DNA from 2 places in the Arthrobacter sp. IK3 genome. Region 1 is predicted to be linked to the other one. Evidence: riboswitches for the same ligand, from Rfam matches in the RefSeq annotation. Region 1 holds a riboswitch; the other holds the start of a gene.
The links. A riboswitch is a leader RNA that binds a small molecule or an ion and turns the genes downstream of it on or off. The one in region 1 is predicted to bind cyclic di-AMP.

Region 1 (15,132 bases):
CCGTGAAGACAGCCATCATGGCCGCCAGCGGGTTACCGGGCAGCGCCACGACGAACCGGCCGTCCTGCAGCCGTGCCAACAGCGTCGGATGGCCGGGGCGCATCGCGATGCCGTCAATCAGGAGTTCGGCGTCCACCGCTTCCAGCGCCCTGCGCAGGTGGTCAGCGTCGGAAATCCCGGTTCCGCCGGTGGTCAGAAGCACATCGCCTGAGGACATGGCCAGTGAGTGCTCGTCCACGGCGTCGGTGCTCAGGGCGGCAATCACATCATCCAGGCGGTCCGGCAGCCGCTGCACCACATCCACGCGCCCGCCCAGCATCTCCACCAGCCGCGGCAGCTGGGGGCCGAACGTGTCACGGACCTGTCCGGAGTCCGGCAGTCCCGATTCGATGACTTCGTCCCCGGTGAAGAGCATGGAGACCCGCGGTGCCCGCAGCACCGGCAGCGTGTCGTGGCCGCATACTGCGGCCAGGGCGATGTGTGCCGGGTTAAGGACCGTGCCGGCCGGGATAGTCGTCTCTCCGGCTGCGGCTTCTTCGCCGGCGGGCCGGATGTGCTCCCCGAGGCGTGGTTCGTCTTCCCGTGCGGTGGCTGCACGGCGCAGCACCGCAGGATCTCCCGGAGTCAGGTCCCCGTTCTCTGTCCGCAGGACTGCCTCGGCACCCGCGGGCACCAGCCCGCCGGTCAGGATGGACACGGCTTCGCCCGCCTGCAGCGGCCGCCGGCCGGATTCCTTGTGGATCTGCCAGGGTTCGGGTTCGGGCTCAGGCACCACAATCGTCCACGGTTCCGGGCCGGCCACCGCCCATCCGTCCATGGCCGAGGAGGCATAGTGCGGCACCTGCTGGAGTGCGACGGCGTCGGACGCGAGCGTCTGCCCCAGCGCCTCGGCGAGGGGCACGGTTTCAAACGGAAGCGGACGCGCGGCTGCGTGCGCGGCCGTCCTCGCTTCCTTCCAGGAAGTATTGGGCTGCAGCGGCAGGATCACGGGCGCGGAACCGTTCACTTGGCCTCCCTCCGGCCGGCTTCGGCATCGCATTCCCGCTGGGCCGCCCGGATAGCTGCCCGCATGGCGACAGGCTCATCCGCCTGTCCGCTTCCGGCGGCGAGCCCTGCGGCGAGTCCGGCCACGAACGTCGTGAGGGGCGCGGCGGGACGGACCACGTTGTGGGCGGCTGCGGCCGCGAGGTCGAGTACGGCGTCGATGTCCACCTCTGTACCGTCAAGCTCGAAGGCCTGCAGCAAACGCTGCGTCCATTCCTCGAGTTCCTGTTGCTGGGTTCCCATGCTGGCTCCTTACTCCTTGGCTGCAGCTGCGGATCCGGATGATGGGGCGGCGGCGCGTGACCCGGACCGGATGCCCCATTTCACGGCATCGTCCCAAGTGTCCACGTCCGCGGTGCTTCCCTCCGGAACGGCAACCTCTCTCCACTGCACCCTAGCAAGCATGCTGAACATTGAGAGATTTGCCAGCGGTGCCGGCCCTCCGGCCACGGCCTCGAGAAGCGCATCGGTGCGGTAGAGGCCCGCAAGTGGCTGCGTTTTGCCGGCACCGTCCACGGCGAGCACGGAACAGCTGGGGTCCTCGTCCGCTGCACCGAGCAGCACGGGAACTGCGCGCGCCGCGTCCGGCATGTCGCAGGCAAGTACGAAGGTCCAGGGGCGGCGCGGTGCGCCGCTGCCGGCGGAGAAGCCGCCGAGGGCAGCAATTCCTGCCCCCACCGCGGCGGCAGGGCCGGAGAAGGGAGGATCCTCCCTGACCAGGACCGGGGTATACGAAGAAGGTGCGAGTATTCCCTCCAGCGACGGCGGCCCCGCAACGGCCACGCAAACCGCCTCCTGGACGGCCCGCAGGGTGCGTTCCAGCAGGGTCTCGCCTCCAACCCTGAGTTCTGCCTTCGGCACACCGCCCAGGCGTGAGGAGCGGCCGCCGGCCAGGATGACGGCGTCGTATCCTCTCAGTTTCGGGCCGCTCATGCAGCCGTATCCCCGAGGAACGGGCTCCACTGGGCGGCCGGCTGTTCCAGCTCACGGATCTGCCAGCGGGTCCCGTGCGGCGCCCGAGGAGTAAAGCGCAGCTTCCAGCCAAGCTGGTTCAGGGTCCTGTCTCCCTTTTTGTTATTGCAGCGCAGGCAGCATGCCACCATGTTTTCCCAGCTGTCCTCTCCCCCGCGGGATTTGGGGACCACATGGTCCACGGTTGCTGCGGCCTTTCCGCAGTACGCGCAGGAGTGGCTGTCCCGGCGGAGCACTCCCCTGCGGGTTGCCACACTCGAATCCCGGTAGGGAATGTTGACGTACCGGTTCAGCAGGATGACGGACGGGCGCCCGAACACATCGCCGGGACCTACCACCGGGTCACCGCTCTCGGCCAGGACACTCGCCTTTCCGGCAAGAACGAGCACCAGCGCGCGCCGGAAAGTGACCACAGCCAGCGGTTCATAGCCCGCGTTCAGAACCAGGGTTCGCATGCACGTTCCTCTTCGCCTGCCCGCCGCCGGCAAAACAACGTCCACCGGCCCAGCGGTACTTCGAATGTTCACTGCAAGGGTAAGCCGCCGGGGCCGTTCCCGCCATTAAAGGGGTCCGAGTTGGCCTGATCGCGCCGGGCCGCCGTCCTGCAGGCGCCGGATAGGACCTTGCCGGAACGGCAGAAGGGCCCTGCCGTTCCCGGCAAGGCCCTTCTCTGTGTCATTCGTGCGTCTTAGCCGCCGACGCGGATGTAAACTCCGCCGGAACCGAGCTCAGCAGGTGCAACCACGGTCTGGTTTCCGAAGAAACCGCCATGGACGGCCTGGCCGTTGCCCACGTAGACAGCGATGTGGGCCATGCCCATGCCGCCGTCAGCGTAGTAGATCAGGTCACCGGGAATTGCTTCCGCGGCGCTGACCGTCCGGCCCAGGGAAAGGTAACCGGCAGGCCAGCCGTGGTAGTTGATGCCCGCTGCGGCCAGCGCGTTGGTGGCAAGCATGGTGCAGTCCTGCATGACGCCCAACTGGGCATACGCAGCTGCGGCGATGGTTGCCGCGACGCCTGAGGAAGACGCGGCGGGTGCAGCAGCCGGTGCAGCCTGGGCTGCGGCCGGTGCTGCGGCAGTGTTGGCTGCAGCAGTGTCGCCAGCAGCGGTGCTGTTGTCCGCAACTGTTTCCTGTACGGCCGGAGTGTTCACTTCCTGGGACTGGACGGTGACCTCGGGAGCCACCGTTACGCCCGGAACGGGAGTGAGCGTCAGGTTGGGTCCGATTGCATCGGCCGGAACCTGGAGCGGGATGGAGGACAGATCCAGCTTGCTGGTCTGCACATCGCGTGAGATTTCCGGTCCGGCCGCGTTTGCGGCAACGCCGGTGCTCAGGACGAGGCCGGAAGCAGCTGCGATCACTGCTGCCTGACGGCCAACGGTACCTGCGTTGCTGACGGCATCGGCAAGAGCGGTCAGGGACGCGTTTCGCTGCACGGGCGCGCGGTGGCGCGCACGCTCAGTTGACGTGGTCATTTTTCTCCGTTGTTTCTGGAAACTGAGCGATTAGCTGACGCGGACGAAGCTTGCGCCCGGCAGGTCAGACAGGGAGTGCAGGCCGGTGTTCATGCCGTTCAGGCCACCGCTGATGACCTGGCCGTTACCGACGTAGATAGCAACGTGGCCGCCGGTGATAACGAGGTCGCCGGCCTGGGGGCTGCCGACAACGGTGCCGTAAGCGAAGAACTGGCCGGGAGCCAGGTCGCCAACAGACTTGCCAACCGAGCGCAGTGCCTTCTCGACCATGGCGGTGCAGTCCTGTGCCACGCCAATCTGGGAGTAAGCGGATGCGACCAGGCCGGCGGCAACGCCGCTGGCGGCTACGGGAGCGGAGGAGGCGGTGGTGACCTCGCCGGCAGCCGGAGCGGCCGGGGCAGCGGCCGGAGCGGCCTGGGCGGGAGCTGCGGCCTGCTGTGCGGCGGCGGCCTGCTCCTGTGCTGCTGCGGCAACAGCTGCGGCTTCTTCAGCGGCAGCCTGCTCGGCAGCGGCGATCTGTGCGCGGGTCTCGGCTCCGGAAACGGAACCGGCCAGCGGCTGGACCGGAAGTTCGAACGGTGCCTGCTCGGAAACCGTCACGGTTCCGTTCGAGGTCACAACGTTAAGGGGGGTGGATTCAAGGGCCTGGCGGTCGGTCGAGACCGGGGCTGCCTGGGCCGGCATACCTGCGGCCAGGACGAGGCCGGAAGCAGCGACGACGACGGCGGCCTGGCGACCTACGGAGCCTGCGTTGGCGGTAACAGCTTTGGACAGCGCGGTAAACGGAGTTACCGGCGCAGTGGCGGCACGACGGCGGCCGGAATTGACTGATGACACAGTTTTGCCTCTCCCAATGCCTACGAGGTGAGCTGTCGGATTCGGATGGGAGTCACCCGGTTGCTGGACTGCTAGGTCCGGCAACTTAACCCCAAGGGCTTCTTACGAAACCCGAAATTGGTTCCCCCGCCTCTGCCATGCGATTTTGCGAACGGATCTCGGACAGTGGCAGAGCTCGGCAATCTGTTCGAGAGTGTCTGATCTTTGGCGAATCAGGCACGGTGACGAGAATATAACAACATCACTGAAATGTCACGCTCAGGTCACGAAAGCGTGTTGGAGCGGTCACAACCAGCCCAGGGGGTCGACGGGAGTGCCGTTTACGAGTACTTCGAAGTGCAGATGGCAGCCGGTTGAAGCGCCCGTGGTGCCGCTGGCACCCACCAGATGGCCGCGCTCCAGGGTGTCCCCAACGGAGACACTGATGGCGGAGAGATGGTTGTAGGTGGTTTCAACGCCGTTACCGTGATCCACCACAACGCGGTTGCCGCCGCCCAGTGCATGCCAGCCGGCTGACTTCACCGTGCCGGCCGCAGCCGCGGTCACTTCGGTGCCGCATGCTGCGGCGAAGTCCTGGCCCGTGTGCAGTTCCCCGGCGGTGCCGGTAATGGGACTGACCCGGTAGCCGAAGGAGGACGTCTGGACCAGGTCCGAACTCAGCGGGGTGGCCAGCGTTCCCTTGGCCGCGGCCGGGATCACGTCCGTACCGGCCACGGTCAGGCTGCGGAGCTTGGCATCCGGATCAAACTTGGAGCTCAGTGCGGTCCGCTCGAAGTCCAGGACAGCGTTGGCGTCCGCGGAGACCGGGTCTGCGGCAACCGGCTGCGGCTCGACAGCCGGATCGGTGGCTGCCGCCGTCGTCGGTACCGCTACCGTCAGCACCAGCCCGGAGGCGGCAGCGGCAATGGCGAACTTCTGGGCAGCTCCGCCGATGGGGCGGTGTACGGGTTCGGCGCGGCGCCTTCCGGTGGTCCGGACGGCGGTGCGTGGGCGCAGTTCAGCAGCTGGCGATTCAGCCCTGCGCCTGCCCGAAGCAGCATGCTTCGACAAGTGTTTCCCTCTCTAACAAGCCTGCGAAGTTAGCTGTCGGATTCGAGTAGAGAAACTCGGCCCACGACGCACGTACAGTCCGGTGAGGATTGTGCCGTGCTGCTCGAAGGGCTTCACCCCAAGACAGTAATACTGCCGGTTGGTGGGTCCTCCGCCCCTGCCCGCGAACGGTTGCACCTGCGGTCCAGTGGCAGGGTTAGGCTGTTGGACCGGTGAACGGTGTTGTTGCTGTAGTCAGATGCCACTATAGGGGAAAAAGCCCAAAAGATACCATTCCGTTATCTGGAGCGGCGGCAGGTCACGAAGCGGGCGCGGAGACAAACACGTGCGAAGCCACTTCCGCGGGCAGTTCCAGGGCACCCTCGATGCCCGGCACGCGGACGGAGATGTAGCCTCCCACCACCTCGGCGGTGATGGTGGCACCCGGACGCAGGCCGGCTTCGTCGAGCTGGGTCAAGAGCTCCGGATCCACCTGGATCGGTTCGGCCAGGCGTTCAAGGAGCATTGGCTGACCGGCGCTGACCTCCGATACAGCGGAGAGCAGGTCCCGGTACGGAGTAAGCGGCTGGAGTGCTGCCTCCCCGCCAAGGGCTTCCAGGCCCGGAATCGGATTGCCGTACGGGGACTCCGTGGGCTTACCCAGCAGGTCATACAGCCGGCGCTCCACCCGCTCGCTCATGACATGTTCCCAGCGGCAGGCCTCGTCGTGGACATAGGCCCAGTCCAGGCCGATCACGTCTGCCAGCAGGCGCTCAGCGAGGCGGTGCTTGCGCATGACTTCGGTGGCGCGCCGCCGTCCAAGGTCCGTCAGTTCAAGCTGACGGGTACCGGAGACCACCACCAGCCCGTCCCGTTCCATCCGGCCAATGGTCTGGGAAACGGTGGGACCGGAGTGGCGCAGGCGCTCGGCGATCCGGGCCCGCAAAGCCACGATGTTCTCTTCTTCCAGCTCAAGGATCGTCCGAAGATACATCTCAGTTGTGTCGATGAGGTCCGTCATGACCAGCCACTCCTAGCAATCGTGCAAAAGAGAATCACCACAGCGGCGCAGAACGCGCCGGCAGTTTTGTTTCCACGTTAGCCCATGGCCGCAAACCCGGCTGAATTACCGCATCTGCTGATCCCGTGCCCGAGGGCCGGTCATAAATAGGACCGGGACGGGCACGGGGTGTTGAATGGAAGGGTACGTGAAGCACCCTGCCAACCCGCTTGGAGCATACAGAAATGGGCGATACCGCCGTTACGATTCCCGCTGAACTTCTCCCCAGGGACGGGCGCTTCGGAGCCGGTCCTTCCAAGGTCCGTCCGGAGCAAATCCAGGCGCTGTCCGACGCCGGAACCAAGCTGCTCGGAACATCCCACCGCCAGGCCCCGGTCCGGAACCTTGTGGGAAGCGTCCGCGAAGGCCTCTCCCACCTCTTCTCCGCGCCTGAGGGCTACGAAGTTGTCCTCGGCGTCGGCGGTTCCACTGCCTTCTGGGACATTGCGTCCTTCGGCCTGGTGGAGAATAAGGCCCAGCACCTGTCATTCGGCGAATTCGGCTCCAAGTTCGCCGCGGCCACCAACAAGGCACCGTTCCTTGCCGCATCCAGCATCATCAAGGCCGAGCCGGGCACGCGTCCCGAGGCGGTTGCCGAAGAGGGCGTGGATGTCTACGCCTGGCCCCAGAACGAAACATCCACCGGTGTGGCCGCTCCGGTCCGCCGCGTTGCAGGCGCCGACGAAGGTTCGCTGGTCCTGATTGACGCCACTTCCGCTGCCGGCGGCCTGGACGTGGACCTCGCGGAGTCTGACGTGTACTACTTTGCTCCGCAGAAGAACTTCGCTTCCGACGGCGGACTGTGGCTGGGCATGTTCTCCCCCGCAGCGCTTGAGCGCGCCGCGCGGATCAATGCCTCCGACCGCTGGATCCCGGATTTCCTGAACCTGCAGACCGCTGTGGACAACTCCCGGCTGAACCAGACGTACAACACGCCCTCGCTCTCCACCCTGGTAACCCTGGATGCGCAGATTCAGTGGCTGAACTCCAACGGCGGGCTCGGTTTCGCTGCGGCCCGCACTGCGGACTCCGCAGGCCGAATCTACTCGTGGGCGGAAAAGTCCAGTGTGGCTTCGCCGTTTGTCAGCCGCCCGGAGGACCGCTCCAACGTCATCGCCACCATCGACTTTGACGAGTCCATTGACGCGGCGGCCATCGCCAAGACGCTGCGTGCCAACGGCATCGTGGATGTGGAGCCCTACCGGAAGCTGGGACGCAACCAGCTGCGGATCGCTACGTTCGTTGCCATTGAGCCGGACGACGTCAGTGCCCTGCTGCAGTGCATCGACTACGTGATCGAGCACTCCTAGCCGATCCGCCCGGGCCTGCGTAAGGCCGCAGAGAGGACCCTGGCCCCGCTAGCGCGGGCCGGGGTCCTCTTGTGTCAGGTCCGCGGTGTCCTCGCTGGCGCTGCTCGTCAGGTAAAGGCGCCGGCGCATGGAGCGGTCGTAATGCAGCCGCAGGTGGTGTGAACGCCAGGCCCAGACAAGGCCAATCACGGCGGTGACCAGGCCGGAGGCCGCAGCGACGCCCAGGCTCCAGCGGGGGCCGAACGCGTTGGAGACCCATCCCACAATTGGGGCGCCCAGCGGAGTGCCGCCCAGGAAAATCGCGAAGTAGAGCGCCATGACCCGGCCCCGCATCACCGGCGTGGTGGTGGTCTGGACGTAGGCGTTGGCGCTGGTCATCAGGGTCAGTGCGAACAGTCCCACCGGGATGAGGGACAGCGCGAAGATCCACAGGTTCGGTGACAGTGCGGCGATCAGGCAGGCAACGCCGAAGGCGCCGGCCGCACCGAAGATGAACCGCAGCCGCGGTTTGTCCCGGCGGGCTGAAAGCAGCGCACCGGCAACCGAGCCGATGGCCATGATGGAGTTCAACAGGCCGAAGATTCCGGCGTCCTGGCCGAATTCGGTGCGGGCCATCGCCGCGATGTACACCGCGAAGTTCAGCCCAAAGGTACCCACTATGAAGATGGCCAGCAGGACCATGATGAGGTCCGGCCGGTACCTCACGTACTTCAGGCCGGCCCGGATCCTGCCCTTGCCCGGCGGTGCCTTGGGCAGCACGCGCAGCTCTGCGGACCGCATCTTCAGCAGCGCCAGCACCATGGCGGCGAAGGTCACGGTGTTAATGAGGAAGACCCATCCCGGGCCTACGGCCACGGTCAGCAGGCCCGCTGCCGCCGGACCCACCATGCGGGCGCCGTTAAAGGAGGCGCTGTTGAGCGCGACGGCGTTGGGCAGGTTCTCTTCGCTGACCACCTCGGAGACAAAGCTCTGGCGGGCCGGCGCATCGATGGCCGAGACCACGCCCAGGGCCAGCGCGAAGGCATAGACATGCCACAGTTCGGCGTGGCCGGAGAGCACCAGCAAACCCAATCCAGCGCCCAGGGCGGCCATGGCCACCTGCGTAGTGAGCAGGACCTTCCGCCGGTCATAGGTATCTGCGACCAGTCCTGCCCAGGGTGCAAGCAGCAGTTGGGGGCCCAGCTGGAGCGCCATGACGACACCCATCGCAGCGGCATCCTGGTTGGTCAGGATGTCATAGACCAGCCAGTCCTGCGCGGTGCGCTGCATCCAGGTTCCGATGTTGGAAACCAGTGCTCCGAGGAACCAGATGCGGTAGTTGAAGATGCGGAGGGAACGGAACATGAGGGTTCACTTCTCCCTTCCGGGATCGTGAACCGCGTTCCGTGCACTCACTGCTTAGTCGTCCTCCGTTGCCGCAGGCGTGGCTGCGGATTCTTCCTCCGGCGCAGCCGCCGCCGCTTCCCGTTCCTTCTCTGCTTCCTGCGCTGCCACGTCTTCCGGACGGACACGCATGGACCACGGCACCCATTCCGGAGCCAGGACGGCCTCCGCCGAGGGCAGCAGTCCCACTTCACAAACCGTCGCGGCCTTGCCGCGGGGAACCCGGGCCACGGTGGCGAACCATTCCCACCCGCGGTAGCCGGGCCGATTGGCCCGGAACCGGTGGGTTACCAGCCGGTCCGCGTCGGGAACGGCACTGACCCACTCCCCTATCTGTTCTTCCGGCACTACTTCCAGCAGGCCGGCGCGGGCCGTCGCCACGGCAGCGGCAAGTACCGCGTCCGGCTTGGACGGCTTGCGCGGAGGCTTCCGCGCGGCAGCAGGCTTCGGCGTCTCTTGGGTATCGCTCGCTTCGGTGGTTTTCACTCGGTGGTTCTGTCCCTATGCATCAAGGTCGTCTGCAACAGCCCGCAGCACCGCAGCCACCTTGGTTGCATGCTTCTTCTCCGGGTACCGGCCCCGGCGCAGTCCATTGGAGATGCCATCCAGCAGTTTAATGAGGTCTTCGGTGATGACGGCCATGTCATCCGCGGGCTTGCGGGTGGCCTTCGCCACCGACGGCGGGGCCTCCAGGATGCGGGCAGAGAGCGCCTGCGGGCCGCGGCGTCCGTCTGCGACGCCGAATTCCATCCGGGTCCCGGGCTTCACCTCGCTGACACCAGCGGGAAGCGCAGAAGCATGCAGGAAGACTTCCTGGCCGTCGTCAGTGGCCAGGAATCCGAATCCCTTGCCAGTGTCGAACCACTTGACCTTGCCGATGGGCACTTCGCTTACCTCGTTCTTAGGTGTCGGGTGCGGGCTTTCGACCGCATCTGGTGATGAAAGGGGTGTTACGTCCGCGCGTATCCGTCTTCCGGAGTCCAGTCGGACCGGCGGCGGACGCCTGTTGAGATACTACGGGGAAGAGTCTTCCCTTTAGAATATCCCGAGCCCCCTAATGCTGGGCCCGCCCCACTTTGGGCTGGCCGGTTTTTAGCTGTTAGCGTTAAAGACCATGGAGCACCTGGGCCCTCACCACGCAGATTCAGCAGACGGCACCGCCGCGCAGGGCACAGCACGTAAGAAGCGCTCACCCCTCCGCCTGCCGGCAGGCATACTGGCCGCAGCTCTTGCCGTGGCCGGCGTCGGAAGCCTTGCCGCCCTGTTGCTGGAGGCACTTCGCGGAGAGGCAGTCTGGCCCGGATTCGCTGCGGGCGCGTTCTACTGCCTGCCCCTGGCCTTCCTCATGATGGCGGGGCTGGTAATTGACTCAATCGTGCGGCGGCGCCGGGGTTAACCCGTTTGTTTTCGGTGCCACTCGGGTAACGTATTGGACGATGTCCGCGATCCGAGCCTTGGCCGAAGACCTTGAAGCGCGCAGTGACGAACAACTGCGTGAACTCCTCCTCGCCCGGCCGGACCTGGCGCTTCCTCCGGTGCCGGATTTCCAGGCGCTGGCAGCCCGGGCCTCAACGCGCATCAGCGTACAGCGTGCGCTCGAAAAACTCACGGCACCCCAGCTCCAGGTACTCGAGGCACTGGATCTGACCACCAACGAAGACTCGCACCTGAGCACCACCGCGTCCTGGCTCAAGGCATCCATTTCCGGATCTACCATCAAGGCGCTGGACGCGATCCTCGGCTACCTCCACAGCCTTGCCCTGCTGCGCCGGGCTACGCCGCATCCCGGAGCTCCAAAAGCCGACGCCGGACGCCGGTTCTACCTCCCGGTTTCGGTTATGGGCGAAGCGCTGGGTGCCTACCCGGCCGGCCTTGGCCGGCCCTATTCCACCTTGGCCGCGCAGCAGCCGGACTTCGGACAGCGCCTTGTGGGAATAGTCGAAGGGCTGCGCCAGCGTGGCCTTCCCATCGAAAAGGCAGACACGCCCTCCACGGCGGCGCACTCGCTGCATCATCTGGTCTCGGATCCTGCCGGGTGGGAGGCCCTGCTGGCCGATGCCCCTCCGCAGACCAATGAACTCCTCCGCCGCTTCAAGTACTCGCCGGTGGGAACCATTCCGCGCAGGGCTGCCATTAGCCGTGCCGTCCTGGAGAATCCCGCCCCCACACCCGTGGAGTGGCTGGTGGCGCACGGTCTCCTGGTGCCGCTGGATGCCCTGCACGTTGAACTTCCCCGGCCGGTGGGACAGGCGTCCCGCGGCCATGTGATCGTTTCCGATTTCCAGTTGGATCCCGTTCCCCCAACGCCGCGCCCGGTGCCGCAAGCCCTGCGGGACAACGCGGCCTTCGGTGCCGTGGCGGAAACCCTGCGGCTCGTTACCGAACTGCTGGCCCTCGCTGCCGAAGCACCGATCGGCACGCTGCGGTCCGGCGGGGTCGGGGTGCGTGAGGTCCGCCGCGTCTCTGAGGCCCTGCGGCTGGATGGAACCGCTACCGCCTGGCTGCTTGAGCTGGCCGCGTTGTCCGGGCTCCTGGTCCTGGACGCGGCAACGTCCCGCTGGGGCACCGCGGAAAGCGAATGGCACACTCTGGACCGGGAGCTGCAGTGGCAGCACCTGGTGCGTGCCTGGCTCGAGGCAGAGCGGGCGCCTTCACTTGTTGGCGGACCACTGCCAGGGGGAGGATCCGTCAACGCACTGGCTGCCGAACTGTCCCGCCCTGATGCGCCGCTGGTCCGCCGTCGAATGCTGGAAATGCTCTCGTCCCTCGCCGCCGAGGAAACCGTGGAGGAAGGCCAATCCGGCGCCTATGACGCTGAGGACCTGATCAGCGCGCTGACCTGGTACCAGCCGCGGTTGCAGCGCCGCTTCGCCCGGCTTGTGCCCGGCATCCTGAAGGAAGCCGCGCAGCTGGGACTGCTGGGGTCCGGGGCCATGACCGAGCTTGGCCACGCCGTCGCCGCAGGAGATATGGACCGCGCCGTGGACCGGCTTCGGGCGGCGCTGCCCGAGCCGCTGAGTTCCTTCCTGCTGCAGGCCGACCTCACGGCCGTCGCTCCGGGCTACCTCGATCCCAAGGTTGCCCGGCAGCTGGCCCTGCTGGCAGACGCCGAGGGACAGGGGCCGGCAACGATCTACCGTTTCTCCGCGAACTCGGTGCGCCGCGCGCTGGACGCGGACATGGACGCGGCGTCGATCCTTGAGTTCCTGGCACATTACTCCGCCACCGAAGTGCCGCAGCCCCTGCGCTACCTCGTGGAGGACACCGCAGCCCGGCACGGACGCATGCGCATCGGCGCAGCGTGGTCCTACCTGCGCAGCGACGATGAACCCGGGCTGAACGCCCTGATGGCCGATCCCCGGGCCGCCGTGTTGGGCCTGACCCGCCTTGCGCCCACCGTGATCGCCTCCGCGGCGACGCCGCAGGAACTCGCGCTGGCTATCCGCAACCTGGGCTACGCGCCGGTCATGGAGGGGCGCGCCCGTGAAGCGTCCGGTTCCCATGCCCGGCCGCCTGTCCCTGCGCCGTCGTCATCCGCCACGCGCGTCAACCAGTGGGAACTCACCGAGGAAGACCTCGAGGCGCAGCTCGCTGCGCTGCGCGGGCGCGGCCCCGCCGTGGCCGCCAAGCCGGACGAATCGGTTCCCCTCGTGGGGCTGGAGACCCTCCGCAAGGCCATCCGCACCAAGAGCTCCGTCCGGATGGGTGTGGTGGACAGCCAGGGGAATGAACGCCAGGAGATCTTCGTTCCCCTATCTGTCAGCGACGGGCGGGTGCGGGTCTTCGACCCCCGCCGGGACGTTGAACGCGTAGTGTCGATACATCGGATAATGGATGTGGAAATAGTGGAGGGCAGCCCAGCACATGGTTGACGGACCGTTGATCGTCCAAAGCGACAAGACCATCCTGCTGGAAGTGGACCACCCCTCGGCCGTTGAGGCCAGGCACGCGATCGCAGCGTTCGCTGAACTCGAGCGGGCCCCCGAGCACATCCACAGCTACCGGCTGACGCCCCTGGGGCTCTGGAACGCGCGGGCCGCCGGGCTGGACGCCGAACAGGTGCTCAATACCCTGCTCACGTACTCCCGTTTTCCGGTGCCGCACACGCTCCTGGTGGACATTGAAGAAACCATGTCCCGCTACGGGCGGCTGCGGCTGGAAAAGGACCCCCAGCACGGGCTGGTTCTGCGCACCAATGACTACCCCGTCCTCGAGGAAGTCCTGCACGCCAAGAAGATCCAGCCGCTGCTCGGTCCGAGGATCGACGGCGAGACCGTGGTAGTGCAGTCCGCGATGCGCGGCCAGCTAAAACAGCTTCTGCTGAAGCTGGGCTGGCCGGCGGAAGACCTGGCCGGGTACGTGGACGGAACACCACATCCGATCCTGCTGGATGAAGACGGCTGGGCGCTGCGCCCCTACCAGAAGCTGGCCACGGAGAACTTCTGGGCCGGCGGGTCCGGAGTCGTGGTCCTGCCCTGCGGTGCCGGCAAGACACTCGTCGGCGCTGCCGCCATGGCCACCAGCTCCACCACCACCCTGATCCTGGTTACCAACACCGTTTCGGCGCGGCAGTGGAAGGACGAGCTCCTCAAGCGCACGTCGCTCACCGAAGACGAGATCGGCGAGTACTCCGGCGCCGTCAAGGAAGTCCGTCCGGTCACCATCGCCACGTACCAGGTACTCACGCTCAAGCGCGGAGGTCTGTATCCGCACCTCGAACTGCTGGACGCCAATGACTGGGGCCTGATTATTTACGATGAGGTGCACCTGCTCCCGGCACCGATCTTCCGTATGACGGCAGACCTGCAGGCCCGCCGCCGCCTGGGCCTGACTGCAACACTGGTGCGCGAAGACGGCCGCGAGGGCGAAGTGTTCTCGCTGATTGGCCCCAAGCGCTACGACGCCCCCTGGAAGGACATCGAAGCGCAGGGCTACATTGCACCGGCGGAGTGCATTGAGGTCCGGGTTGACCTGCCGCGGGATGAGCGCGTTGCCTATGCCATGGCCGAGGACGGGGACAAGTACCGTCTGTGTTCCACGTCGGAGACGAAGTCCAAGGTGGTTCAGGACCTGGTGCGGCGGCATGAAGGGGACCAGGTCCTGGTGATCGGGCAGTACATCGATCAGCTGGATGAGCTGGCGGAGCGGCTGGAGGCACCGGTGATCAAAGGTGGAACGCCTGTCAAGGAACGCCAGCGCCTCTTCAGCGACTTCCGCGAAGGGAAGCTGAAGACCCTGGTTGTGTCCAAGGTGGCCAACTTCTCCATCGACCTGCCGGAAGCCTCGGTAGCCATCCAGGTCTCGGGGTCCTTCGGTTCCCGCCAGGAGGAAGCCCAGCGGCTGGGCCGCCTGCTGCGTCCGAAGGCCGACGGCCGGGCCGCACACTTTTACACCGTCGTCGCGCGGGACACCCTGGACCAGGACTTCGCTGCGAAGCGCCAGCGCTTCCTGGCGGAGCAGGGCTACGCCTATTCCATCCAGGACGCCGCGGATATCGAAAAGCCCGCCTAACCGAGGCACCGGATTTCCCGTCCCGCCTCATGCGTCCCGGCAGCGTCACATAATGGCGCCCGCGGATTGGCAGCGGATATCTTGAAAATGCTTCCGGGCGCGCTTCCGCGCGGCTTCGGGCATCCACGTCCCGCCGAGCCGGATCCTGCCACATGCCGCACTTCGCCGTAGTCCCGGGCCCCCCGCGCCCGAATCCGCTCGTTCTCTCCCGCGCCAGGCTGCTCCGCGCGCTCGACGACGCCGCTGCTGCGCCGCTGACGATCCTGCGCGCTCCGGAGGGCGCTGGTAAAACCACTCTTCTCCAGGACTGGACCGCTGCACGGGAGCGGACTGCAGCCTGGGTTTCGGCCCGAAGGAGCCCGCTGGCTCCCGCGGAACAGTCCGCCGGCCCGTCCGCCGCCTTCCTCGCCGCGCTGCTTGCCGGGGCGTTCGATGTACAGGACCCGGAAGAGGCGGTCCTGGTTGAGGAGGTGGCACGGGAGGCGGCCGACGGCGCTGGGCTCGGTTCC
Region 2 (15,132 bases), on a different contig from region 1:
GGACGGTGTCCAGAAAGCCTCGGGCAACACTGCCCGCTTCCTGAAAGTGCCGCAGGCGGACCTGCAGGCGTCCCTCGCGGATGTCCAGGAAGACATTCGGAACCTGGGCAAGTAAACGCGGAACCATGGCCCTCATAACACTGCGCAGCGTCACTAAGATCTATCCGGCTGCCCGGAAGGGCAACCTGGCAGTCAACGCCCTGGAAGACATCAGCCTGGAGATTGAACCGGGGGAGATCTTTGGAATCATCGGGTACTCCGGGGCGGGCAAGAGCACCCTCGTCAGGCTCATCAACGGGTTGGAAACCTGCACGTCCGGAGACATCACGGTGGACGGCCGCAGTGTCTCCGGTGTGCCGGAGAGGAAGCTGAAGACACTCCGCCAGGACATCGGCATGATCTTCCAGCAGTTCAACCTCTTCAGTTCCAAGACCGTGCGGAACAACATCGCGTATCCGCTGCGGGTCGCCGGGCGGAGCAGGGCCCAAATCGCCGAACGCACCAATGAGCTCCTTGAATTCACCGGGCTCGCGGACAAGGCCGACAGCTACCCTGAACAGCTTTCCGGGGGGCAGAAGCAGCGCGTCGGGATTGCACGTGCCCTGGCCGCCTCGCCGAAGATCCTGCTGGCGGACGAGGCCACATCTGCGCTCGACCCGGAAACGACACACGAAGTCCTCGCGCTGCTGCGCAGGGTAAACCAGGAACTGGGCATCACCATCGTGGTTATCACGCATGAAATGGAAGTGATCCGGGACCTCGCCACCCGGGTTGCTGTCATGGAGCGCGGAAGGATCGTGGAACAGGGTGAGGTCTTCGACGTGTTTTCAAATCCCCGGCAGGATTCATCCCGCAGGTTCGTCTCCACGGTTGTGCGCGGCGTGCCGTCCGCAGCGGAACTCCAGGCACTGCGCTCACGGCACGAGGGCCGGCTGGTCACGCTGTCGTTTCGGGACGGTTCCGCTTCACAGGCGGCGGTATTCCTGGAACTTGCGGCTGCCGGGGTGGACTTCGAGCTGGTCTACGGCGGAATCAACGACGTCGCCGGCCGGGCATTCGGCCACCTGACCCTCGCCCTCAAGGGCGGGGATTCCGCAATCGACACTGCCCTGGCTGCCGCCGGGCACGGACTCAAAGTTACGGAGCTGGGCTGACATGGAGGACCTGATACCGCTCACTCCGCAGCTATGGACCGCCGTCGGGGAAACCCTCTGGATCGTGGGCCTCAGCCTGCTCTTCGGCGGGATAGGCGGGCTCCTCATCGGACTGGGCCTGTACACAACCAGGTCCGGGGCCCTGCTGGCCAACCGGGCCGTCTTCGGGGTGCTGAACGTGCTGGTGAACATCTTCCGTCCAATCCCGTTCATCATCTTCCTCGCGGCGGCCCAGCCGCTGGCACGTTCGGTGACCGGCAGCGGAATTGGCAACAACGCCATTATTTTCACCTTGTCCCTGGCCGCCGCGTTCGGCATCAGCCGGATCGTGGAACAGAACCTCCTTACTGTGCAGCCCGGGGTCATTGAGGCGGCAAGATCGGTAGGCGCCGGACGGCGGCGCATCATCGCCACCATCCTGATTCCGGAGGCACTCGGACCACTGATCCTGGGGTACACGTACATCTTCGTTGCGCTCGTAGACATGTCCGCGGTGGCGGGGTACGTGGGCGGCGGCGGCCTGGGTAACTTTGCCATCCAATACGGGTACCGGCAATTCAATCCGGTGGTGACCTGGGCGGCCGTGGCAGTAATCATCGTTCTGGTGCAGCTGGTCCAGTTCCTGGGTAACCAGACTGCACGGAAGGTGCTGCGCCGCTGAGCACCGGCTCTCCACAGCAGCGCGGACCTGTCCACGGCTGTGCGCCCGGACGGCGCTCCGGGGGAGAATGGTCCGGTGAGTACTCCCAAACCCGGCCTGGAACTGCCCGGCGGACCCTTCGACCTCCCGGTCCTGGGCCGCGGGCTGGTTTTTGCGGCCTCGCTGCCGGCAGCGGCGGAGGCCCTGGGGCCCGCAGCGGATCCTGCGGACCAGCACGGACCGGCGCGCCCGGGAGGTGCCGCCGTCGTGCAGGCACCACCCGGCACCGGCAAGACAACCCTGGTGCCGCCCCTGGTTGCCAACCTGGTGGCGGGCGGCCAGACGGGCAACCGTGGTGGCGGCGGGTTACCGCGCGTCATCGTGACCCAGCCCCGCCGGGTGGCAGCGCGCGCAGCCGCTCGCCGGCTGGCGGAGCTGGACGGCAGCGGGGTCGGGGAGCGTGTGGGATACACGGTCCGCGGCGAAAACCGGACCGGAGCGCAAACGCTGGTGGAGTTTGTGACCCCGGGGATCCTGCTGCGCCGGCTGTTGGCTGATCCGGGCCTGGAAGGGGCCGGCGCCGTCGTGCTGGATGAAGTCCATGAACGCGGCCTTGAAACCGACCTGCTCATAGGCCTGCTCGCGGAGGTGCGCCAATTGCGGCCGGACCTGGTGCTTTGCGCTATGTCCGCCACTCTGGACACGGAACACTTCGCGGGGCTGGTGGGAACCTCCGAAGTGCCTGCCCCGGTAATCGACTGCCCCTCGGCGCTCTATCCGCTCCACGTCCAATGGCAACCGCCCGCCGCGGCACGCCTGGACGAACGCGGAGTCACGCCGGCCTTCCTTGATGCCTTGGCCGGGCTCGCCGTCCGGGAGCATGCACGCGCCCTGGCCGGGACCCCGGACGTTGATGCCCTGGTGTTTGTTCCCGGTGCGCGGGAAGTGTCCCATGTTGCGCGGATCCTGCGGCAGGAGGCCGGCCCGGGCACGGAAGTCCTCGAACTGCATGGCCAAGCTCCGGCTGCTGAGCAGGACCGTGCGGTGTCCGGGCGGTCCGCCGGGGACAGGCCGCGCATTATCGTGTCCACCTCCCTCGCTGAGTCTTCCCTCACTGTTCCGGGGGTCCGCCTGGTGGTTGACTCCGGGCTGGCGCGCGAACCGCGGCGGGACGCGGCGCGGGGGATGAGCGGACTCGTCACCGTAAGTGCGTCCCGAGCATCGGCGCGCCAAAGGGCCGGGCGCGCCGCCCGGCAGGGACCGGGAACGGTAGTTCGGGCCTATTCGGAAGCCGCCTACGCAGCGGCGCCGGCGCATCCCACACCCGAGGCCGCGGCAGCGGACCTTACCGCTGCCGCATTGATCCTTGCCTGCTGGGGAACGCCGGGCGGCCGTGGCCTCGCGCTGCCGCAGCCGCTCCCCCCGGCCGCCCTCGAAGATGCCGAGGCCGTGCTGAAGGGAATCGGCGCCGTCGATGCGGACGGCAAGGCTACGGACACGGGACACCGGCTGGTCCGCATCCCCGCCGATCCCCGCCTGGCACGCGCGCTGCTGGACGGTTCACAGATCCTTGGCGCGCGCAGCGCGGCGGAGATCACTGCCATGCTCGCGGGAGACAGCCGGCCGTCCGGCGGTGACCTGGTGCGGCTTCTCGCTGCACTCCGCTCCGGCAGGGACCCGGGTTCGCATGCATTCGACCGTGAGGCCCGGCGCCTGCAGCGTCTCGTTGAACCGGCCGCGAAAGCTGCTTCGGGCACAGGCACGGAGACATCCCCGGCCGCCAGTGACGCCGTAGGGACGATGGTGGCGCTGGCTTTCCCGGACCGGGTGGCCCGGCGTGTTTCCGGTGCTGCCGGCGAGCAGTACCTGCTGGCATCGGGCACCCGGGCCGGACTGCCCGCTGACAGCCCGCTCCGCGGTCATGACTGGCTGGCGGTGGCTGAGGTTTCCCGGGCCGCAGGCCGCGCAGCGTCAGGCACGGGCGCAGTGATCCGCGCCGCTGCACCGCTTCGGCCGGAAGAAGCAGAAGCAGCTGCCTCCCAGCTGCTCACGCAGGACGTTACTGCAGTCTTCGACTCCGGCAAGGTGACCGCGCGCCGGGTTCGGCGGCTCGGCTCGATTGAGCTTTCCTCCACGCCGGTCCGGCCGGCCGCCCCGGAGGGACGGGCTGCGGTGGCGCGGGCCCTGGCCGGCCAGGGCCTCGACGCCATCGGCTGGTCGGCTTCGGCCGACGCCCTGCGCCGCCGGCTGGCGCTGCTGCACCGTGTGCTGGGTCCACCCTGGCCCGACGTTTCGGAGCCAGCCCTCCTTGCCGGCCTGGAGGGCTGGCTGGGGCCGGAGCTGGAAGCACTTGCAGGCGGCGCGCGGTCAGCGGGCATCGATCTCCTCGATCCGCTGCGCCGCCTGCTGCCCTGGCCAGAGGCCGCCAGGATGGCAGAACTGGTGCCGGAGAGGATCCTGGTTCCCAGCGGAACGCAGGAACGGATCAGTTATCCGGAGGTGGACGACGACGGGCCTCCCGTGCTGGCGGTGAAACTCCAGAAGTGCTTTGGCTGGGCTGAATCCCCGCTCCTGGCCGGCGGCCGGACCCGCCTGCAGTTCCATCTGCTTTCACCCGCGGGGCGTCCGCTGGCTGTGACCGATGACCTGGCGTCTTTCTGGTCCGGTCCCTATGCACAGGTGCGCGCAGAAATGCGCGGGCGCTATCCCCGCCATCCTTGGCCGGAGGACCCGTGGACCGCCCCGGCTACCGCAAGGACCAAAACACGCACGTGATGCGTCGCAGGCGGACAGCACCACAACGAGGCTGGGACCGGGCACGAAAAAGCCCGGCAACACTGTTTCGCGTTGCCGGGCCTGTGCACGCCGCAATCGTGCGCGGGAACGGGGATCAGGTGACGGGCTCAGCAAGGGACGTTGAGGAGGCCTGCCAGACGCCGTCGAGCACCGCGGCGGCCTCATCCTCCGTGACGCCCAGGGACAGCGAAATCTCAGTGAGCAGGGGACGCCGGGCATGGCGCAGCATGTCCCGCTCGGCGTGGGAAAGTCCCTTTTCCAGTGAACGGAGGGTGAGGTTGCGGACCACCCGGGCAACATCCGTGATGCTGCCGCTGGCCAGCAGTTCAGTGTTCTCCTTGAAACGTCTGGACCACTGTGTTTCTTCGGCATCCGCGCCTGCCTTGAGGACTTCCATCAGCTTTTGAAGCTGCGCTCCGTTAAGCACCGGGCGCAGTCCAACCTCGGCAGCCTTCGCCAGCGGGACCCAGACCTCGAGCCTGTTCGCCTGGACTTCCAGGACCAGGTACTCCATGTCTTCGCCGCGGACTTTGCGGGTGGCAACCCGGCGGATAGCTGCGGGACCGTGGTGGGGGTGGACTACGGTTTGACCTACGTTAAACGTCAATGTGATTACCTCTGGCTGCGTCGAATCCTGACCCGGTATCCGCCTTTGCGAGCCAGATGGACCGGCTCGCTGAGGGGAACACCGTCCCACTACAGGCCCCGTAGGCGAAGTGGCGGGAGCGCGGAGGCGGTACCAGCACATGGGTGAAGGTTCTGCCGGCCGCGAGTCTGGCATGTTCCATTATTTCACGTTCGGGGCTTGAGCACCCTGCCTGGAGCAGAGCGGGCTGATCCGGGTTCCCGGATCTGCCAGGGATGCCCGCGGCATTAAAGCAGGGCGCCCCCTTCGGGATCCGAAAGGGGCGCCCTGGGTGCTGCCGGCAAGAACCGGCGGCTACGCAGACTATGCGCGGTAGTAGACGGGGCCGGAGCCGAGGTTTGCGGTTGCGATAACGGTCTGGTTACCGTTCATCCCGCTGTGGATGGCCTGGCCGTCGCCGATGTAGATGGCGATGTGGGGGACACCGGCTCCGCCGTTGGCGTAGTAGATCATGTCGCCGGGCTGCGGGTCGGAGACCGGGGTGCCGTAGGCAGCCAGCTGTGCGGGGGACAGGTCGCCCACCGAGTGGCCTGCAGCGCGCAGTGCCTGCTCCACCAGGACGGTGCAGTCCTGCATGGCGCCGAGCTGGGAGTAGGCGGAGCTGACCATGATTGCGCCGGCGCCGGAAGCTGCCGCGGCGGGTGCCGGGGTCACAGCCTGCGTGGTGACGTTGCTCTCGTAACCGGTAAAGGTGCCGGGATCGGTGTACGAAGCAGCGGGGGCTGCGGCCTCGGCCGGAGCCGCATAGGTCTCAGCCGGAACGTAGGTCTCCACCGGTGCTGCGGCCACGGCCGGAGCTGCGGCGGCCTCACCGGAAACAGTGATGACGTCACCGGGGTAGATGATGGACGCCAGCGACAGCCCGTTCAGCGCCAGGACGCTGTCCAGGGTGACGCCGTAGGAGGCCGAGATTTCGCTCAGCGTGTCACCTGACACTACGGTGTGGGTTACGGCCGCCGCCGGAGCCGGGGTTTCAGCTGCCGGGGCAACCGCGGGCTGGGGGGCTGCGGGCTGGGCGGCCGGAGCGAAGGTGCTGGCTGCCGGTGCCGGGGTTTCGTTGATGACTGCGCTGGCCTGTGCCGGTGCTGCCATGCCGAACATGAGGCCTGAGCCTGCTACGACGGCTGCTGCGGTTCCGGTTACAGTGCGTGCCTTGACGGGTGCTGCCTTTGCGATGCTGGTCCAGATGCTGGACTCTGCGCAGTGACGTCCGCGATTCTTAGAAGACAAGGTATTACCTCTCCCTATACCTGCGAGGTGAGCTGTCGGGTTCGGATGGGAGTCACCCGGCCGCCGGTCTCATCCGGTCGGCTTAACCCCAAGGATTCAAAGGACCCAAAAAATTGGTTCCCCCGCCCCTGCCGTCGTATTGCAAAAGGGACCCCGGCCAAGCGGCAGAGCTAGGTAACGAGCCCGGGGCGCCGCATCAGGACTGCGGCATGCCAAGGACACTAACAGCAATTTCTTTTTGATTGCAATTCGGTAACGACGCCGTGTTGCCATTGTGTGCAGTGAGTCACGCGTGTTAGCTGAGCACCTTGCTGTCTAGTCTTATCACAGCAGTCCCGCGCGCCACATGCCAGCCGGGTCCGATATGGGCCCCCGGGCGGTCGCTGACGGCGCTTTGCCGCGGGGTCGGCAGGACGGCATGGCCGGTCCGGGTGCGGGGCAAAAGCCCCGGATTCAAGGGGAACGACACCTCGCCGGAGAGTGGGGCGCAGTGAAGGAATTCCCCATTTCAGCCGCCTGAATGGTCTCCAGCGGGCCGGCAGGTACGGTCCCGCCGGCCTGCAGGCGGGGATGGTTGCAGATCACAGTTATGCCGCACTCAACCCTTAGGCGTAGTGGTGATTCACACACTATTAGCCCGGATTGACCGGCGCTGCGACGGAGACCCCGCGCTGCCTTACGCGCGGGGAACGGAGCGCCGGACCGCAGTCCAGATGACCCACATGCCGCCAGCAGTAGTAAGGGCGGCAGCGGTAGGCAGCAGCCAGGTGACCGGCGTTCCTCCGGAGGCTGACACGGCTGCGTACAGCAGCCAGCACGCCGCCAGGGCCCCACCAGCAGCGCCTGCACAGAACCGCGGGGATTTACCCGCTGAAGCTCCCACGTATGCGGCTGCGCTGGCGGGGCAGGCGAACGATCCACCCAGGGCCGCGCCGCCCACGATAGTCCAGAGGACATAGCTGGAGAGGTCTCCAGGCTCGACGAGGGAGGCGGTAGTGAGCTGGAAGTTGACCATGGCGAGCGCCACGCCGGCCAGCGCGCCCAGCGGGATGAGGAGAAAGACGGGTCTACGGGTCCGTGCGGGCGTGCTGCTCATGCTGCCAACTCTATCCGCGGCGGCTGGACCCGGCAGAAATGAGAGGTGAATGACATCCCGCTTTTTATGAATGACTCAGAATAACTGCTAGAGTCTTATCAACGCCTGACGCCTACCGCCAGGCCTTCCCGTCCACAGCCGGTCACCCGCGAATGGACCGAGGACCCGTGCAGCCCGGCCAGACGGGCTGCTCCCACTTTTGACGCAACGCCGCCCAGGAGCCGGTGCACTTTGTGCTGCCCGGCTGCCCGGCCTCCGACCCATGAGGAGAACAATGTTCGAGACAACCACTTCCGCCCCCGCCCGCACCATCCAGCACCGGGCCGCAGTGCGGCAGCAGGGCCAGAGCCGCATTGAACGGACCGTTCCGGCCGGGCGCCTCGCTGCGCTGGGCGGCAATTACGTTGCAGCCTTCGGCCGGCCCGGGTCAGTTCCCGCACACCGGCATGCTCTCCTGTCCGGCGCCGCCTCCGGCCACGGCTACACCGCACGGTTTGACGGCGCGGAACACCGAACCCCTGCAGCAGCTGTAGACAGCTACACTGCCGTTTTTGGATCCGCCTCCGATGCGCCCGCCCCTGCTGAGCGTGCCCGCGGCAGCTACACGGACGCCAACCTCTGAGTCGGCGTCCCCCCGGGCGCAGCGGCCGGAGCATGCCCGGCAGCGCTAGGATGGGAAACCGCCGCGGGAACCAGCGGCGGTTCGCTGACCCGGATTGCCGGGTTCCTACGGCTGATTGCGGGGGACTGCCTTGGGCGCCATGGATGATTTGCTGGGCCCTGCCGAAGTAGCCGCCCTGCAGCGCAGCCTCGCCGCTGCCGCCCCGGCACCGGGGCTCGACCGGCTGCATGGAGTGGTGCCGGAGCTCAACGCGCTTTCGCTCCGCGGCAGGACGGATGTCCTTGCCACGGCACTCACCGAGTCCTATCCCTCCTACGCCGAAGCGGCCGCAGCGTACCGCGCAGCGCTGAAGGATGAGTCCTTCAAGGGGTGGATTATATGGCCGGTTTCTGAATCCTCCGTGACGCTGGCACTGGCTGGAGAGGATCCCGGAGACTTTGACGACGCGCTTGACCTGCTGGCGGAGCTGACCCCGCGCCTGACGAGTGAGTTCGCCATCCGCAGGCTCCTGGCCGCTGATATGGACCGCACCCTCGCCCGGGCCCGTACCTGGACACGGGATCCGGATCCACACGTGCGCCGCCTCGCCAGCGAGGGAACCCGAGCGTACCTGCCGTGGGCTATCCGCGTTCCCGGGCTGCTTGAGAACCCGGAGGCCACACTGCCTCTCCTGGATGCTCTCCGGGATGACCCCAGCGAGGACGTGCGCCGGTCCGTGGCGAACCACCTCAACGACATTGCCCGCCATGCCCCTGAGGTCACTCTCCGCACGTGTGCCCGTTGGCTGGATTCACCGTCGCGCTACACGGACCGCCTGGTCCGGCACAGTCTCCGGACCCTGGTCAAAAAAGCCCACCCGGGTGCGCTCTCCCTGCTGGGATTCGAACCCGCCGAGATCCGGGTGGACGGGCTTTGCACCTCCACCCCGGCCATCACGCTCCCGGGCAGGCTCCGCTTCGGGTTCACCCTGACGAATACCGGAAGTACGGCTGCGAAGCTGGCAGTGGACTACGTGGTGCACTACGTAAAGGCCCGTGGCGGAAGTGCCCCCGCCGTCTTCAAGCTGGCGGTGCTTAACCTGGAGCCGGGGGAATCCCGCGCCCTCTCCGCTTCGCATGCACTGCATCAGATGACCACCCGCCGACACTACGCGGGAACGCACCGGCTGGAGATCCAGGTTAACGGGATCCGCAACGGGTCGCTGGCTTTCGAGGTGGACCTGGCGGATCCGGTGTGAATCCTTCTGCGGGCACGGTGCCGGAGAGCCGCCTGCCGCAGCCGCTATTCATGACCGCGGTGTCCGTGGCGCAGCGCCGAACGGTGACCGCAGCACACCGGCGGCGTACTGTCGAACTGTGCCTGGGCCTGCCGGGCCGGGCGGCCGCCGGCGGGTCCCGCGCCCATCACAAGTGGTATTCCTTGGTTTCGTAGCCGCAGCCCTCTGCGGAACGGGACTGCTCATGCTCCCTGCCTCGGGTGCGGTTCCCGGCAGTGCCTCCTTTACGGATGCACTTTTCACCGCAGTGTCCGCCCTGTGCGTCACCGGACTGTCCGTAGTTGAAACCCACGTGTACTGGTCCACGTTTGGACATGTGGTGATCCTGGTCCTGATCCAGGTGGGCGGACTGGGTGTCATGACGTTCGCGTCCATAGTGGGCCTTGCCGTCATCGGACGGTTCAGTTTCCGGTCGCGGCTGCAGGCCGTGGCGGAAAACCGCAGCCAGGACCTGGACAGCACACCCAGGGTGATTGGCGGCGTCGTTCTCATCTCCCTGGTAACCGAAGCAGTGATAGCCCTGCTGCTGGCCCTTCGGTTCTGGCTCGGCTACGGGAAGGACCCCGGCGAAGCCGTCTGGCTGGGGGTATTCCATGCCGTCTCCGCGTTCAACAATGCCGGGTTCTCGCTGTTTCCCCGGAACCTGGAGGGCTTCGCCGCTGACCCGCTGGTGTGCCTTCCGGTGGCCACCGCCGTCATTATCGGGGGACTGGGCTTTCCGGTGCTCGTCCAGCTGCGCCGTGCCTGGCGTAAGCCGCTGCGCTGGACCATCAATACCCGTCTGGTGCTGTGGGGAACACTGATCCTGCTGCCGGCCGGAACGGTGTTCCTTGCCCTGTGCGAATGGAACAACCCACAGACCCTCGGTGCCCTCTCCGGTCCGGAGCGGCTTCTCGCCGCGTTCTTTATGTCCGTCCAGACCCGGACAGCAGGCTTCAGCTCAGTCGAGGTTGGGCAGATGGAGCCGCTCTCCTGGCTGGGAATGGATGTGCTGATGTTCATTGGTGCCGCACCGGCAGGAACCGGGGGCGGCATCAAGGTAACAACGTTCGCTGTGCTGGTGTACGCAGTCGCCGCCGAGGTGCGGGGCAATGAGCAGGTGACTGCCCTCGGCAAGGCACTGCCTGCGTACGCCGCCCGGCAGGCGCTGGTGGTGGTGCTTGTTGCTGCCGGAGTCATCGCCGTCTCGACCGGGGCACTGATGGCCATGTCCAGTTATCCGATGGACCGGCTGCTGTTCGAGACAGTCTCCGCCTTCGGGACAGTGGGGCTCTCTGTGGGCGTCTCGACTGCACTTCCCGTAGCAGGGGAGCTGATCCTGGTGGTACTTATGTTCACAGGAAGGCTCGGACCGCTTCTGCTCGCCTCCGCGCTCGTCCTGCGGGAGCGCAGGTTCCGGTACAGACTCCCCGAAGAAAGGCCGATCATTGGCTAAGTTCAACCTGTTCAACGGCCGGGAGGCGGAGCGGATCAGTGAGTCCGACGCCGTAGCGGTGATTGGTCTTGGGCGGTTTGGGCAGGCCCTGGCGCTGGAGCTCATGGCCAACGGCGTCGACGTCCTGGGCGTGGACGGGGACCGGCGGGTGGTGCAGGGCCTGGACGGGCGGCTTACCTACGTAGTGATGGCCGATGCCACGCGGGAAGATGTGCTGCGGCAGCTGTCCATCCCGGAGTTCAACCGGGTGGTGGTGGCCATCGGCCAGGACATCGGGGCCAGCATTCTCACGGTATCCCTGCTGCTGCGTTTTGGAGTGCCTCAGATCTGGGCGGAGGCGGTCACCGAAGCCCACGGGACGGTCCTCGAGCAGCTGGGCGTGCACCACGTTGTCTTTCCGGAAAAGGACATGGGGCGCCGCGTGGCCCACCTGGTCCAGGGCAGTCTGCTGGACTACATCCCGCTGGGCGGGAACTTCGCCGTGATCGAAACCGCCCCGCGTGAATTCCTGGCCGGCTCCACGATTTATCAGTCCCAGGTCCGGAGGCGGTTCGGCGTGGTGATCGTTGCGGTCCGCAAGTCCGACGGCGAGTGGCGGTTTGCCGAGCCCGACCTCCTGATCGAAGAGGGCGACGAACTCCTCGTCGCGGGGCCCGCGCGAAAGGCGGAGCGCTTTAGCCGGCGCTAACACGGCGAAAGGCACGCGCCCGGACGCTGCCGCCCGGTTGTTCGGTATGTGTCGCCATCATGACGCAGCGGAAAAGAGGGTGCTTATATACTCGTTGCCAAGTTGGATGCTGTCCAAAATTAGCTGGATTCCAACGTAAGGATGTTCGCCTGCAAGGAGCCGCCATGACCTCGACCGCCCGGCCAACCGCACCTGACGGCCTGGCATTCCGGCGGCTCGTCCCCGGCCTGCTCCGGGCCGGCTGGGATGTGCTGCGACGGGGTGGATGGCGCCTGCTCGTCGTCTACGCCCTCAGCCAGGTCATCCCGCTTGCCCTCGTCTCTCCGCTGATCCATTGGATGTTCACCCAGGCACTTGCTTCCGCGGGGGCCCATGCGGTGACATCAGAGGCAATTACCGGAATGCTCGCCAGCGGAATTTCAGTCACCTGGCTGGCGGGACTGTGCGTGGTAGCGCTGCTGGCCGTTTCCCTGCAGCTCAGCGTCCTGGTGGTGGCGGTGGACCAGGTGCGCCGCGGTGCCGGCCTTCGGCCCCGGATACTAAGAGCCAAGCTACTGTCCCTCATGCGCCGCCTCACCCGGCCCGGATTCCTGCCCCTCGGCATGTACCTGTTCCTGGTGGTTCCGCTGACGCAGGCGGGCGTCTTCTCCGTCCTCACGCATTCGATTGCCATTCCGAACTTTGTCAGCGGTGAGCTGCTCAAGTCGACGCAGGGGACACTGGTCTACGCATCCTTCCTGCTCGTTGCGGGCACTGCCGCGCTGCGGTATTCCCTCGCGGTGCCGCTGTTCGCCGTGTACGGCGTGCCCGGCGGAAAAGCGATGCGTCTGAGCCGGCGCGCGACGGCGCGGACCTTCCCCGCCCTGCTTGCAGCCGGCGGCACAGCGGCGGCGGCTGCCCTGCTGGCTGGTGCCGCCCTGGTGGTGCTGACAATCCTGCCCACCCTTGCCGCGGACCTGGTCTATCCCCGGGCGGCGGCCGGAGTGGCAGCCCTTGCCCTGGGTGCCGCCCAGATTACCGGTGTGGCGATCGCTGGCAGCTTGGTGCTCTTCGTCGCCGGAATGCTCCTGGAGCTCGTGGACCGCAACATGCCCCGGCTGGGCCTGGACGGGCAGTCAGGGGAGCGGATAGCTGAGCCGGTGGCCGCACTCGCGCCGCCCGTCACGCGTAGCCGCCGAAAGGTAACCGCTGCCCTGGTGGCGGGCGCCGCCGTCGTGCCCGCGCTGATCCTCGGGCTCATCAACATCCCGGTCATGGAGGGTCTTCGTGATGTTCCCCGGACCCTGGTCCTGGGGCACCGGGGGTTCAGCGGCGGAGGGGTAGAGAATACGGTCTCCGGGCTGCGCGCCGCGGCGGCCGCAGGCACCGACCTGGTGGAGATGGACGTCATGCAGACTGCCGACGGCGGGTTTGTGGCTATGCATGATGCCTCCCTCGCGCGGCTGGCGGCGCGCAGTGAAGCTGTGGCGGACCTGACCCTTTCCGAGCTGACGTCCATCACCGTGCGGGACCAGTTTGGCCATGCCGACTCGATTCCCTCGCTCCGGGACTATGTCCTCGCGGCCCGCGAGGCAGGCCAGCCGCTGCTGATTGAGCTGAAGCTCCACGGCGGGGAAACCGGGGACTACGTCGAGCGGCTGGTCGCCGAGCTGGAGTCGCTGAATGCCCTGGAGCAGAACATCTACCACTCGCTGAGCCTGGAGAAGGCCGAAGAGCTGAAGCGCCTGCGGCCGGGGCTCTATGTGGGGCTGACCCTCGCCGTGGCCGGCGTCGCGTCACCGCAAACGACCGCCGACTTTATTGTGGTGGAGGAAGCCTCCTACACCCCGGCGGTCCGTGAGTCAGCCTGGGCTGACGGGAAGGAGGTCTATGTGTGGACCGTGAACGGTGCCGATGCCATCCGCAGCATGCTCCGGGACAACGTCGACGGCATCATCACCGACCATCCGGATATGGCACTGGCGGACCGGAGCTCGATGGGGCCGGGAGAACCCATGAGTTCAAAGCTTTACGACGCCGTCATGCGCTTCGTGGTGATCTTCTAGCCGCCGCTGGCCCTAGGCGAGGGACATAAAGAGCTTCTCCATTTCCTTGCGGTCCAGGGCGGGGTCATCGCTCGTCAGGCACTGCTCAAGGCCTGAAGCGATAATGGCGAAACCGGCCCGGTCCACTGCCTTGGACACTGCCGAGAGCTGCGTAACTATGTCCTTGCAGTCCCGCCCCTCTTCGAGCATGCGCGTTACCGCCGCCAGCTGTCCCTGGGCACGCTTGAGGCGGTTGATGATCGGCGTGGTGTCTTCGCTGTCCAGCTGCATGGTTTCTCCTGTGCGGGGTGTGCGGTGTTGGCACGACTGCTCCCATGGTATACCCCGGTGGGTAATTTGCATACCCTGGGGGGTATGCTGGATAGTGGGTGCTGCCGCCGGGCACCGGCTCGGCGGGCAAAGTCACGCTAGGAGAGAATCATGTGCCGTGCCGTAAAGTGCCGCAGCTGCGGAAAGTCCACCTGGGCAGGCTGCGGGAACCACGTCCAGGAGGTCATGCGGAACATTCCGAAGCCGGACCGCTGTACCTGTGACCGGAATGCACCGGCCCCGAAGGCTGAGAACGCGGGCTGGCTGGCAAGGATTTTTGGCCGCTGACCGGGCGCCGCACTGGAGGGTGCAGCTCAGTCCCTGCGGTCCTGCACCCTCCGGAGAGCCGTCCGCGAGCGTCCGCGGGCTAGAGCACTACGCCGTCCGGCAGGTCCGGTGCGTCAAACTTCTGCCGTTCACACTCGGCCTTCAGCTGCGGATACGTCTGGGCAATCAGGTCCAGGATCCGGTTGCGGACAACCAGGTACGCTTCGCCGACCCCCACAACCCCCTTGAACTCCTCCAGCTCCGCTTCATAGGAAGTTTGTTTGTGCCTCAGGTAGTTCACGGTCATCCGGTCCCGCCGCGCCTGCGATGTACGGGGTCCGGCAGGGGACTGGCTTCGCCGTAGCCGGGAGTTGTAGTGGTCCAGCGCCCGCTGCTGGACCTCCTCCCACGGTTCGCGGAGGATACGGAGTTCGAGCGCCTGCGCCGCGGCAACAGCTTCCTTCTTCTTCGCCAGCGAGCGCTCCCTGGCAGCAAGCTGGCGCTTCCTCGAAGCCTCGCGGGCCTTCCGAAAGTCCTCCGTCGATTCAACGGCTTCCACCCGTTCCCTGGCATAGAGCTTCATGGGGGCGGCTTTGCGCGAGAATGGATTACGGGCCGTCCGGTCCGGCTCCGCCAGGAAGGACTTGATCTGGGTCTCCGTCCACCCGCGGTCCTTCTTCAGGTCCGCCGCGATCAGGAAATCTTCGCTGTTGGCAGGTTTTGGACGCGGCGGATGGTGCTTCCCTCGGGACATTCAGGACTTCTTCGATGGTGCGGACGGGGCGGCTCCCAGTCTAGTGGCCGTCCCGGGCACGACGGCGGCGCCGCCCGAAAGATCCGGAGTGCGCCGCCGTCGTTCTGCACCGCAGCACTGTTACCCGCCGTACGTCCGGGGGAGGGGAATGCCGCGCTGCTCCATAACGAGCCT

Region 2: it holds a riboswitch for cyclic di-AMP, as region 1 does, so the genes downstream of both, ACSLGO_RS08740 (C40 family peptidase) here and ACSLGO_RS16940 (M23 family metallopeptidase) in region 1, are expected to answer to the same signal.

Annotation. Positions count from the first base shown of each region.
Region 1 is NZ_JBPPSW010000014.1:85,849-100,980, forward strand. Features, by position in the region: gene ACSLGO_RS16910 (molybdopterin molybdotransferase MoeA) at 1-1,006, opposite strand, end outside; gene ACSLGO_RS16915 (DUF6457 domain-containing protein) at 1,003-1,287, opposite strand; gene mobA (molybdenum cofactor guanylyltransferase) at 1,297-1,977, opposite strand; gene ACSLGO_RS16925 (HNH endonuclease) at 1,974-2,471, opposite strand; gene ACSLGO_RS16930 (NlpC/P60 family protein) at 2,705-3,493, opposite strand; gene ACSLGO_RS16935 (NlpC/P60 family protein) at 3,524-4,330, opposite strand; cyclic di-AMP (ydaO/yuaA leader) riboswitch at 4,334-4,490, opposite strand; gene ACSLGO_RS16940 (M23 family metallopeptidase) at 4,616-5,380, opposite strand; cyclic di-AMP (ydaO/yuaA leader) riboswitch at 5,384-5,593, opposite strand; gene ACSLGO_RS16945 (metal-dependent transcriptional regulator) at 5,679-6,380, opposite strand; gene serC (phosphoserine transaminase) at 6,605-7,729, shown strand; gene ACSLGO_RS16955 (MFS transporter) at 7,778-9,073, opposite strand; gene ACSLGO_RS16960 (DUF3027 domain-containing protein) at 9,128-9,598, opposite strand; gene ACSLGO_RS16965 (cold-shock protein) at 9,614-9,997, opposite strand; gene ACSLGO_RS16970 (hypothetical protein) at 10,227-10,508, shown strand; gene ACSLGO_RS16975 (helicase-associated domain-containing protein) at 10,549-12,984, shown strand; gene ACSLGO_RS16980 (DNA repair helicase XPB) at 12,977-14,623, shown strand; gene ACSLGO_RS16985 (LuxR C-terminal-related transcriptional regulator) at 14,776-15,132, shown strand, end outside.
Region 2 is NZ_JBPPSW010000005.1:187,401-202,532, reverse strand. Features, by position in the region: gene ACSLGO_RS08765 (MetQ/NlpA family ABC transporter substrate-binding protein) at 1-115, shown strand, start outside; gene ACSLGO_RS08760 (methionine ABC transporter ATP-binding protein) at 126-1,154, shown strand; gene ACSLGO_RS08755 (methionine ABC transporter permease) at 1,156-1,815, shown strand; gene hrpB (ATP-dependent helicase HrpB) at 1,891-4,569, shown strand; gene ACSLGO_RS08745 (CarD family transcriptional regulator) at 4,685-5,197, opposite strand; gene ACSLGO_RS08740 (C40 family peptidase) at 5,540-6,466, opposite strand; cyclic di-AMP (ydaO/yuaA leader) riboswitch at 6,470-6,635, opposite strand; gene ACSLGO_RS08735 (hypothetical protein) at 7,143-7,562, opposite strand; gene ACSLGO_RS08730 (hypothetical protein) at 7,837-8,184, shown strand; gene ACSLGO_RS08725 (DNA alkylation repair protein) at 8,324-9,421, shown strand; gene ACSLGO_RS08720 (TrkH family potassium uptake protein) at 9,594-10,895, shown strand; gene ACSLGO_RS08715 (potassium channel family protein) at 10,888-11,583, shown strand; gene ACSLGO_RS08710 (glycerophosphodiester phosphodiesterase family protein) at 11,748-13,628, shown strand; gene ACSLGO_RS08705 (metal-sensitive transcriptional regulator) at 13,641-13,898, opposite strand; gene ACSLGO_RS08700 (hypothetical protein) at 14,305-14,958, opposite strand; gene ACSLGO_RS08695 (alkaline phosphatase) at 15,079-15,132, opposite strand, start outside.